Regions from separate parts of the Marinobacter sp. 3-2 genome, predicted to be linked through region 3. Evidence: predicted binding sites of a transcription regulator. Region 3 holds the regulator's gene; each other region holds the start of a gene.

Region 1 (3,278 bases), on a different contig from region 3:
AGGAACGATTTGAAGGCTTCATATTCCTGTGGCGTTATTTCCGCTTTCATTGGGTCTCTGTTCTGAGTGAATCTTTGAGCGGCTCCATCAACCCTGGTCGATGATTTCCATCACCCGCTCTGCCAGCTCGTCCGGACTGAACTTTGCCATAAAGTCGTCGGCCCCGACCTTCTTTACCATGGCCTGGTTGAACACACCGCTGAGTGAGGTGTGAAGCATAACAAACATATCCGAAAGCGCCGGGTCCTCTTTCACCTTGGTGACGAGGGTGTAGCCATCCATTTCAGGCATCTCCACGTCCGAGATGATCAGAGAGAAGTGATCCTTGGCCCGGGAACCGTCCGCAGTGATTTCCTTCAGATGTTCAATAGCCTGCTTGCCGTCGTTTTTCAGCACCACTTCCATGCCAATCGCGGTGAGACACCGCTGTATCTGGCGCCGGGCCACGGACGAATCATCGACCACCAGCACGGGCAGATGCCCCGGCACCCGGTCCGCGCTCTTGCTCAGAACGGCTTCGGTTACGTCCTCCCCAAGCGGAGAAACTTCTGAAAGAATCTTCTCTACATCAATGATTTCAATAAGCTTATCATCAATTTTCGTGACAGCGGTAAGATAGACATCCTTGCCGGCTCCTTTGGGTGGAGGCAGGATTTCTTCCCAGTTCATGTTCATGATTCGCTCGACGCCGCTCACCAGGAAACCCTGCGTTTTGCGATTGTATTCAGTGATGATGACGAAGCTGGTGGAGAGCTCTTCTTGCGGGATACCGGGCAGACCGATTGCCATGCTCAGATCGATAATGGGGATAGTCTCACCCCGGCTATGAGCGACGCCTCGAACGACCGGGCGGCTGTTGGGTAGGGAGAACAGCTTCGGACACTGCAGAACCTCTTTCACCTTGAACACGTTGATCCCGTAGATCTGACGCCCCCTGAGACGGAAAAGAAGCAGCTCTAGGCGGTTCTTTCCGACCATCTGAGTGCGCTGGTTGACACTGTCCAAAACCCCTGCCATTTCGATTCTCCTGGCTTGCCGGAATTACAACGGCATATATCTTGCTGTTCACTGAATAATAGCCTGATCGACGGAAACCCGTCATATCAGGGGTGGGTCAGCCCATTTAACGGCCACTTTTACCGAATCCTTAGCCTGATTCGGGCTTTTCTGCCCTGTTGTTGACAGCATAGGACAAACTGATACGTATGCGCATCACGAATTTCGCCCTACTACTGCTAATGTCTGGCCTGAGCACGCCGCTCCTTGCTGGAACGACGGCTGAACAGATTCAGAAAGCAACCCTGGCGTTTCTGGACAGCTTTGCGTCTGAACAGGCCGAGCATGGCTACACCGTTTCCTTCGAACCCGGTTCCATCGACAGCCGCCTCGCTCTCGCCGAGTGCGAAAAGCCTTTGAGTGTAGAGTTCAGCGGGGATCCATGGAAAAGCACCAGCCCGTCGTTGCAGGTAGCCTGCGAAGGAACCCGCCCATGGCGCATGTTTGTTACCGCTTCAGTCTCTATCCATGGGCCAGCCCTGGTGGCAGCGAGGCCACTCACACGTGGAGAGCGAATAACCGAAGGGCTGCTTGCGAAGCAGTCTGTTGAAATCAATTCATCCAGACGTGGCGTGATTACCGACTCGAAGCAGGCGATTGGCATGGAAGTGCGGCGCGCAGTGAATGCCGGATCGCTCGTTACACCAGGCATGCTTTCGGCCCCGAATGCGGTCGAACGAGGCGATCATGTTATCATCACCGCCAAAACCGGTGGATTTTCAGTACGTTCCCGGGGCAAAGCCCTGGCAAGCGCCAGCGTTGGCGAACAGGTTCTGGTTGAGAATCTGCGCTCATCGCGCACGATAAGAGCCAGCGTTGTCGCGCCGGGCCACGTGGAGATTCCGATGTGAGCCGCGTGCGGCAGAGGCTTGCCGGAGCGGCAAGTGAATGCCGCAAAACCGGTCGTAAAAGCAGATGAAAAAAAGTGCTAAAAGTACTAAAGGTTTTCGCGGCGCCGCCGTTAAGAAGACATAAACTCGAGTAAGCGCCGCATTCGTGGCGCGACAGGCAAGCAGGTACAGATATGTCAGTTGACTTAAATGGAATTGGCCCCGGCCAGGTCAACACCCAGAGAACCACGGCCGACAAAAGCTCCGGCGCACAGAATACCCAGCCGGCATCCAACGAACAGGCGAAGACACAGGCCCAGGGGGCCCGTGGTGAGAACGTTAGCCTGAGCAATCAGGCAAAGAATCTGAAGCAGCTCGAACAAAAGCTGGGCGATTATCCGGAAATGGATGACGACCGCATCGAGCAGATCCGTTCCGCCCTCGAAAATGGCACGTACAAGATTGACGCCGAGAAGCTGGCCCAGAAAATGCTTGAGATGGATGAAAGCATTTTCGGGTGAGTAGACCATGGCCGCAATTGATGATTTGAAGACCCTTCTTTCCCAGGATATCAGCCAGCTTGAAACACTGGCTGACGTTCTCGGCAAGGAAAAGACCTGCCTTGCGAATTCCGACCTCCGCCAGCTGGACGCCCTGACCAGAGAGAAGAACGATCTCCTCGGTGCAGTCCGCGAACGCGCCAAACAGAAAATCCGAACGCTCGTACAAATGGGATATCGCCCCGAAAGTGGCGAGCCTTCCCGCTTTATTCGCAGCGCCGGATTCTCGGATCTCTTCGAACTCTGGCAGGAAGCGGACCAGAAGCTGCGAACCTGTCAGACGCTGAACCAGACCAACGGTCGCGTAATCAGCCACTTGCAAAAGCGTTTGTCGAGGCTCACAGATATTTTCCGCGGCGCCACCGGCCAGCAAAAGCTGTACGGTGCACAGGGTCAGCAGACCACGGTATCAAGCAGCACGGTGCTCGCCAGCGCCTGAGCCCGGACGCATGGCTCTGCCGAGCCATGCTTTCCACTTTATCGGGTGTAGATGGTCATCTGGGAGTCGGGATGAAACCGGATGTCGTGAATGCTCACGTTGCCCATTGAAGCTCCCTGGCCTCCCGTAACCCGTATATTGTCCATCCGGATTTCCTCGATGCGCTCAGGGAACGCCAGCATCAAGGCGCCATCTTCTCTTACCCGATAACGCGGCTCCCCTTCACGATAGTGCACACCGGAAATGCTGAGATCTGAATCCAGGAAGTTCAGAACCGGCACGAAGATATTGGCGGAAAGCTTGAGACCTTCAATAACATCTGCGGATGCCTCGGTGCCTTGCTCCCCATTTCCTGCGGGGTTCTCCGCCATATTGCTGACAATACCAATGCGC
Region 2 (3,278 bases), on a different contig from region 3:
CGTCCCGGGAGGCAGCGACGGTCTCCAGCGAAGCACGGCTGTCTGCATCCGCAGTGTTGGCGGCGTCTGCGGTTTGCTGTGCGTTCTGGGCGATCTCGCCGGCAGCGGCCGACATCTCGTTGATCGCGGTCGCCACCATGTCGATCTCGGCCTGCTGGCTCTCCACGCTCGAACGACTGGTACTGGCGGTATCTCTCAGCGAGCTGACATTTTTCCCGAGTTCGGCGCTACCCTTCTGGACATCCCGAACAACCGTCTGGATATTCTCGACAAACTGGTTAAAGCTCCGGGCCAACTCACCGAATTCATCTTTTGCACTGTCGTCCAGACGCTGGGTCAGGTCGGCATCACCACTGCCAATGTCCGCCATGGCCTTGTTCAAGCGGCGAACCGGCGCCATCAGGACCTTGATGCCCAGATGCAGAATCACCAGAGAAACGATCAGGCCGATCACGGCCATGATCAATCCAGTCATTCTGGCGCTCTGGACCGGTGCGTTGATCTTGTCCGCGTTTACAAAGGTCCCCAGATACCATTGCACGCCGCGCGCTTCACTGATCGGATGGAAGCTGGCCTCCCAGTTGCCGTCATCATTACTGTATTCGTGAGCGTCCCCGCCAAGATCCGGCTTGCCGCCAATGAGCTCACTGATGTTCTTGCCGACAAGGTTTTGCCGTGGGTGGAACAGTATGGTGCCCCGCTCATTGATCAAAGTGGCGTAACCGGTGTCCGCAAGGGTGACTGTGCTCAGCGTTTTTGCTATCGCGCCCAGGCCGATATCAGCACCGGCCACGCCTTCGTATTCACCGCGCTTCACGGGCGCAAGTGTGGAGATGATCATGTCGTTGGTGCTGGCATCCTGATACGGCTCGGTAAACGAGGCGCTGCCGAGGCTCATGGCCTTCTTGTACCAGGGGCGCTGACGGGGATCGTAATCCGCTGGCAGCGTGGCATTCGCCTCCGGGGATTTCATCAGCATGTAGCCGTCGGTGCGCCCTACATAGACATCCCGGAACCCGCCGCCGGTGGTAATAGCCTGGAGAATAACCCGCGCGTCTTCGTCGTTCTCGGCATTCTCCAGGGCTTTGGCGGTGGCTTCAGTCATCACCAGCCTGGTATTGAGCCACTCTGCGATGCTCGACGTGCTCTGCTGCACGGTGTCGTCGATCAGCGCGTTCACATAGGTTTCTGTGGTGTTTTGTAGCCGTAAATCGCCAGAGAGCGTAAAAGCCCCCATAACCAACAGCAACAGAATACCGAAAGCAGTCAGGAGCTTTTGCCCGAATGTCAGCTGCACGGTCGAATCCTCAGCAATAAAATTGATATTCGTTAATGTGTGTTTCGGCCCATGGTGCGAAGTCTTTAGCGGCTTCTGTTAAACTTTCCAATTATTGACGCAGACGCTGAGATTGTCCTCATTCCATAACGAACGGGAGCCGAACTGAATGGCCCATGAAGAACTGCACCTTAACCTCCGGAACCTGAGGCTTGATGACTACGATCAGCTTCAGAAGCTTATGGATCGGGTATACGACGACATCGGAGGCTCCTGGCCGAAGGACACCATCAAGGCATTGGTGGAGCAGTTCCCCGACGGCCAGATCTGCATTGAGGAAAGTGGCCAGCTTATTGCGGTTGCGCTGACGGTTTGCGTTAAGTACGAGCGTTTCAGCAACCCGCATACCTACGACGATTTGATCCTCCGTAACGAGAAGATCTGGCACAACGCCAATGGTGACTCCCTCTATGGGCTGGATGTCTTTATCCACCCCGACTACCGGGGCTACCGACTGGGTCGTCGACTCTACGAAGCGCGAAAAGAACTCTGCCGCTCCATGAACCTGCGTGCCATCCTGGCGGGCGGGCGCATACCGAGCTACTTCAAATACGCCGAACAGTATTCGCCTGAAGAGTACATTCAACGGGTCGATCGCAAGGAAATCTACGATCCGATTCTGAGTTTCCAGCTCTCGAACGATTTCCAGGTTACGCGGTTGATGCACAAATACCTGCCCGAGGATGAGAAATCCCAGGGCTACGCGACGTTGCTGGAATGGCGGAACATTCTCTATACCCCACCTTCCCCGGTTCTGAGCGTCAAGAAAACTCAGATAAGGCTGGGCGCTGTGCAGTGGCAGATGCGGGAATTCACCTCGGTTGAAGAGGTGCTCGAGCAGGTTGAGTACTTCGTGGATGCCTTGTCTGACTACAAAAGTGACTTCGCCATCTTCCCGGAGTTTTTCAACGCGCCGCTGATGGGACTAACCGATCAGATGGACCAGACCCGGGCCATCCGCTTCCTCGCCGGATTTACCCAGCAGTTTCGGGAAGAGATGTCTGAAATGGCGGTGAGCTACAACATCAACATTATCACCGGCTCCATGCCCCTGATCGAAAACGACCGGGTGTATAACGTGTCCTATCTCTGCCACCGCGACGGCCGTGTTGATGAGCAACGCAAGATTCACATCACGCCCCACGAACGCCGCGACTGGGTTATCGAAGGCGGCAACCAGTTTGAAGTCTTCGAGACCGATGCTGGCCGGGTCGCCATCATGATCTGCTATGACATCGAATTCCCTGAACTGGGCCGTATTGCTGCCAGCCAGGAGGTTGATATCATCATGGTGCCGTTCTGGACCGACACGAAAAACGGCTACCTCAGGGTTCGCCAGTGCGCCCAGGCTCGCGCAATCGAAAACGAATGCTATGTGGTGGTCACTGGTAGCGTTGGCAACCTGCCGAAAGTTGAGAACCTGGACGTCCAGTACGCCCAGTCTGCCGTATTCTCACCCTCGGATTTTGCCTTCCCGCACGATGCAGTTATGGCGGAAACCACGCCGAATACGGAGATGATCATGTTCTCCGATATGGACCTGGAAAAGCTGAAACTGGTGCGCAACGAGGGGTCTGTCACTAACCTGAAAGATCGCCGCGTTGATATGTATGAATTGAAGACCAAGTAAACTGGCCCGATCAGCCAGTTGGAATTGTTAAATAACTGCGTTAGCGGTCGATCGTATGGCACTGATGGCGTTGCAAAACTAGAATTCAGTGTCTATTGTTTAACCAATATCCAGCCTGTCTTCCGATGGGACAGGTTGCTGTGGATACGGAAATCACCAGAGAACCCGATTCATGAACGAAGCATTGCCGGACCTTGTCGCACGATTCCGAGTCAGACAAGGCCTTTTTCGAAAGGAACTTGTCGAGGCCGCCCTGTATGAGCTGGACGGCTACGGTTGTGTTATGAAAACCGACAAAGTGTTCAATCCGGG
Region 3 (3,278 bases):
GCGCAGGCGCTGCCACTCATCACGCAACGCGGCGGCCTCGTCTCTGAGGGCATTGGCCACCGGCATGGTTTCCTCAACCAGGTCCATGGTCCGGTTGGCTGCTTCACCGGTCATCTGCACAACGTATTCGAGACGATCAGAGGCATCAGTCATCTTTGACAATGCTTCCTGCTGCTCGGCGTTACGGGGATCAATCTGGAAGTTCCGGATTGCTTCGTGCAGGCTCCGCGTCAGCCGCCCTACCTCACGGTACAGACTCTGATCCCTGACCTCGCTGAGTTCATTGATCAGGGTCATGGCTTTGGCATAATCACCCGCATCAACACTCTCGGCCAGTTCCGCTGCCTGCCGCTGGAGCTTTTCCGTCACCTCCGGTTCAAGGCCCCGATGGTTCTTTTTGCTATCGCTCATGAGAGCCATCCGACCTCTGGTTACTGGATTCTTTCAAAGATTTTCTCAATCTTTTCCTTGAGCACGGCAGCGGTGAACGGCTTGACCACATAACCGTTTACGCCTGCCTGGGCAGCGGCAACGATCTGGTCGCGCTTGGCCTCAGCAGTTACCATCAATACCGGCAGGGTTTTCAGATTCTCGTCCGCCCGAACGGCCTTGAGCAGGTCGAAGCCTGACATGCCCGGCATGTTCCAGTCGGTCACCAGAAAATCGTATTTGCCGCTTTTGAGCATTGGCAGTGCCGTGTTGCCGTCGTCAGCTTCATCGGTGTTGGTGAAGCCAAGATCACGCAGCAGGTTCTTGATGATCCGTCGCATTGTGGAGAAATCGTCCACAATGAGGATTTTCATGTTTTTGTCCAATGGGACCTCCAGTTAGTAACACCCGGAATTCGTTTGACCTTTGCGTTCAAAGTCTAGCAGGCCGCTGTTTTAACCGCTTATTGTCGGACCTTTGCTTCGGTTGTAAAGCATCGGTTACCAAAAACTACAGACTACCTCGTTGGCGACACAGACTGAACGCGGTCAGTTGTCCGATTCCTGACGCCAATCCGAGAGCCGTCCCCGAAGGCGCAGGGCTGCCTGGCTGTGAATCTGGCTTACCCTGCTCTCACTGACGCCGAGCACCGCGCCAATCTCCTTGAGGTTCAGTTCTTCCTGGTAGTAAAGGCTCAACACCAGCTTTTCCCGCTCCGGCAGGTCTTCAATCGCCTCAGCGAGGCTCCGCCGGAAGGCATCGGAGGACAACCCCTCAAGGGGATTATCCTGCGTCTCTGTCTGTTCTATCGGCAGCTCTCCGGATTCATTGAGCTCGTCGAGGCTAAAAAGTCGACCGCTGTTGGAATCGGAAAGGTAGGAGTGGTATTCGGGTAGCCCCATACCCAGCTCTTCGGCCACTTCCTGGTCGTGGGCTTCGCGGCCAAGTCTATCTTCAACGGCCTTGATGGCCTGGGAAATGCGACGGGCGTTGCGATGAACAGAACGTGGCACCCAGTCACCCTTGCGGATTTCGTCCACCATGGCGCCGCGAATACGGATACCGGCGTAAGTCTCGAAGGTAGCACCTTTGGTAGAACTGTAACGCTGGGCGGCCTCGAGCAGACCGATCATGCCGGCCTGCATCAGGTCTTCAAGCTGGACGGACGCCGGCAGGCGAGCCATCAGGTGAAGGGCAATTTTCTTGACCAGCGGCGCGTGCTGCTCAATGAGCTGAGCCGGCTTCTGCGCACTTGACTGGTTATAGATTCCGAGGTTTTTCGCCAATGTCATGTATCCGGTTTTTTGTTTGACTGGATCCGATTCAGACTTCGACGAGCCGCTCCACAAAAAATTCCAGATGCCCGCGGGGAGAGGACGGCAACGGCCAGCTATCTACCTTGTCCGCCAGCGCCTTGATGGCCAGTGAAGCTTTCGCCCTGGGATAGGCGTCCAGCACCGCACGCTGCCGCTGAACTGCTTTCTTCACGGCCTCATCGTAGGGGACTATTCCTACGTATTGTAGTGCCACATCGAGGAAGCGCTCGGTGACCCGGGTCAGTTTTTCAAACAGATGCCGGCCTTCCTGCTCATTCCGGACCTGATTGGCAAGAATACGGAAGCGGTTGGTTCCATAATCACGGTTCATCAGCTTGATCAGGGCATAGGCATCGGTGATCGAGGTCGGCTCGTCGCAGACAACCAGCAGCAGCTCCTGCGACGCTCTCAGAAAACTGACCACTGACTCGGAAATACCGGCGGCGGTATCAACGATCAGGACATCGATCTGATCACCCAGTTCGCTGAACGCATTAATCAGCCCGGCATGTTCCATGGGGCTGAGCTGGGTCATTCGTTGGGTACCGGAAGAGGCGGGGACAATCTTGATGCCACCGGGACCATTCACCAGAACGTCCTTCAGATCACAATCGCCCGCCAGAACATCCTGGAGGTTGCGATTGGCAGTGATGCCCAGCAAGACGTCGATATTGGCGAGCCCCAGATCGGCGTCGAGCAGCACCACTCTCCGGCCTTTCTGCGCCAGGGCAATTCCGAGGTTCACCGACACGTTACTCTTGCCGACACCACCCTTTCCGCCGGAAACTGCAATCACCTGTACCGGATGTGCTCTGCTCATACTGTTTTTGGTCTCTCGCCACGTTTCGCCGGCTTTGTCTCCGACGCCTGCTGTCAATCTGTCCGGTCTCAGGCGTGTTCTTTCAGGCCCTCTGCGACCGCTTGCTGTTGCTGGAGTGTTTTCAGCCGATCCACGGCCAACCGCACCAGCGGAACGGCTTCTGCGTGGTGCAGGTCTTCAGGAATCTTCTGGCCGTCTGTGTAATAGGCTACCGGCAGACCGGTTTCCATCACAAACCCGAGAGACTCGCCCAGCGTCAGGGCCTCGTCGATTTTGGTCATCACACAGCCCGCAAGATTTGCCATCTTATAGCAATGCCACACGGATTTCATGATGCGAGGCTGACTGGTTGCCGAGACCACCAGATGGGTTTTGATATTGTGATGGCTGCGAGCCAGTTCGGCCAGCTGTTCCTGATAGCCTTTGTCCGCACTGGTCAGTCCGGCGGTATCAATCAGCACCAGATGACGGTCTGACAGCTCGTCCAGAATATCGTCCAGACTGTGGCTCTCATCCACGACCCGAACCGGCACATTCAGGATCCGACCGAACACGAATAACTGCTCGTGCGCCGCCACCCGATAGCGATCCGTGGTAACCAGGGCCACGGAATCGGAACCATGCTTGAGCACGTAGCGAGCGGCGAGTTTTCCGATGGTGGTGGTTTTCCCGGACCCTGTCGGCCCCACCAACGCGTAGGCGCCGCCCTCATC

Evidence for each region. Region 3 encodes FliA, which starts transcription of late flagellar genes. Its sites were predicted from a motif close to CTAAAGTTTNNNNNNNNNNNGCCGNTAA; they were not measured.
Region 1: flgM (flagellar biosynthesis anti-sigma factor FlgM) is a predicted target of FliA. The motif match lies at 1,994-2,021, and genes of this name have one in related genera.
Region 2: EDB94_RS14470 (methyl-accepting chemotaxis protein) is a predicted target of FliA. The motif match lies at 1,339-1,366, and genes of this name have one in related genera.

Annotation. Positions count from the first base shown of each region.
Region 1 is NZ_RJUQ01000014.1:139,092-142,369, forward strand. Features, by position in the region: gene EDB94_RS13295 (protein-glutamate O-methyltransferase CheR) at 1-50, opposite strand, end outside; gene EDB94_RS13300 (chemotaxis protein CheV) at 88-1,017, opposite strand; gene flgA (flagellar basal body P-ring formation chaperone FlgA) at 1,206-1,907, shown strand; gene flgM (flagellar biosynthesis anti-sigma factor FlgM) at 2,081-2,407, shown strand; gene EDB94_RS13315 (flagella synthesis protein FlgN) at 2,415-2,885, shown strand; gene EDB94_RS13320 (hypothetical protein) at 2,924-3,278, opposite strand, start outside.
Region 2 is NZ_RJUQ01000015.1:71,025-74,302, forward strand. Features, by position in the region: gene EDB94_RS14470 (methyl-accepting chemotaxis protein) at 1-1,297, opposite strand, end outside; gene EDB94_RS14475 (carbon-nitrogen hydrolase family protein) at 1,446-2,966, shown strand; gene EDB94_RS14480 (hypothetical protein) at 3,139-3,278, shown strand, end outside.
Region 3 is NZ_RJUQ01000011.1:341,404-344,681, forward strand. Features, by position in the region: gene EDB94_RS03360 (protein phosphatase CheZ) at 1-411, opposite strand, end outside; gene cheY (chemotaxis response regulator CheY) at 432-815, opposite strand; gene EDB94_RS03370 (RNA polymerase sigma factor FliA) at 978-1,721, opposite strand; gene EDB94_RS03375 (MinD/ParA family protein) at 1,753-2,565, opposite strand; gene flhF (flagellar biosynthesis protein FlhF) at 2,634-3,278, opposite strand, start outside.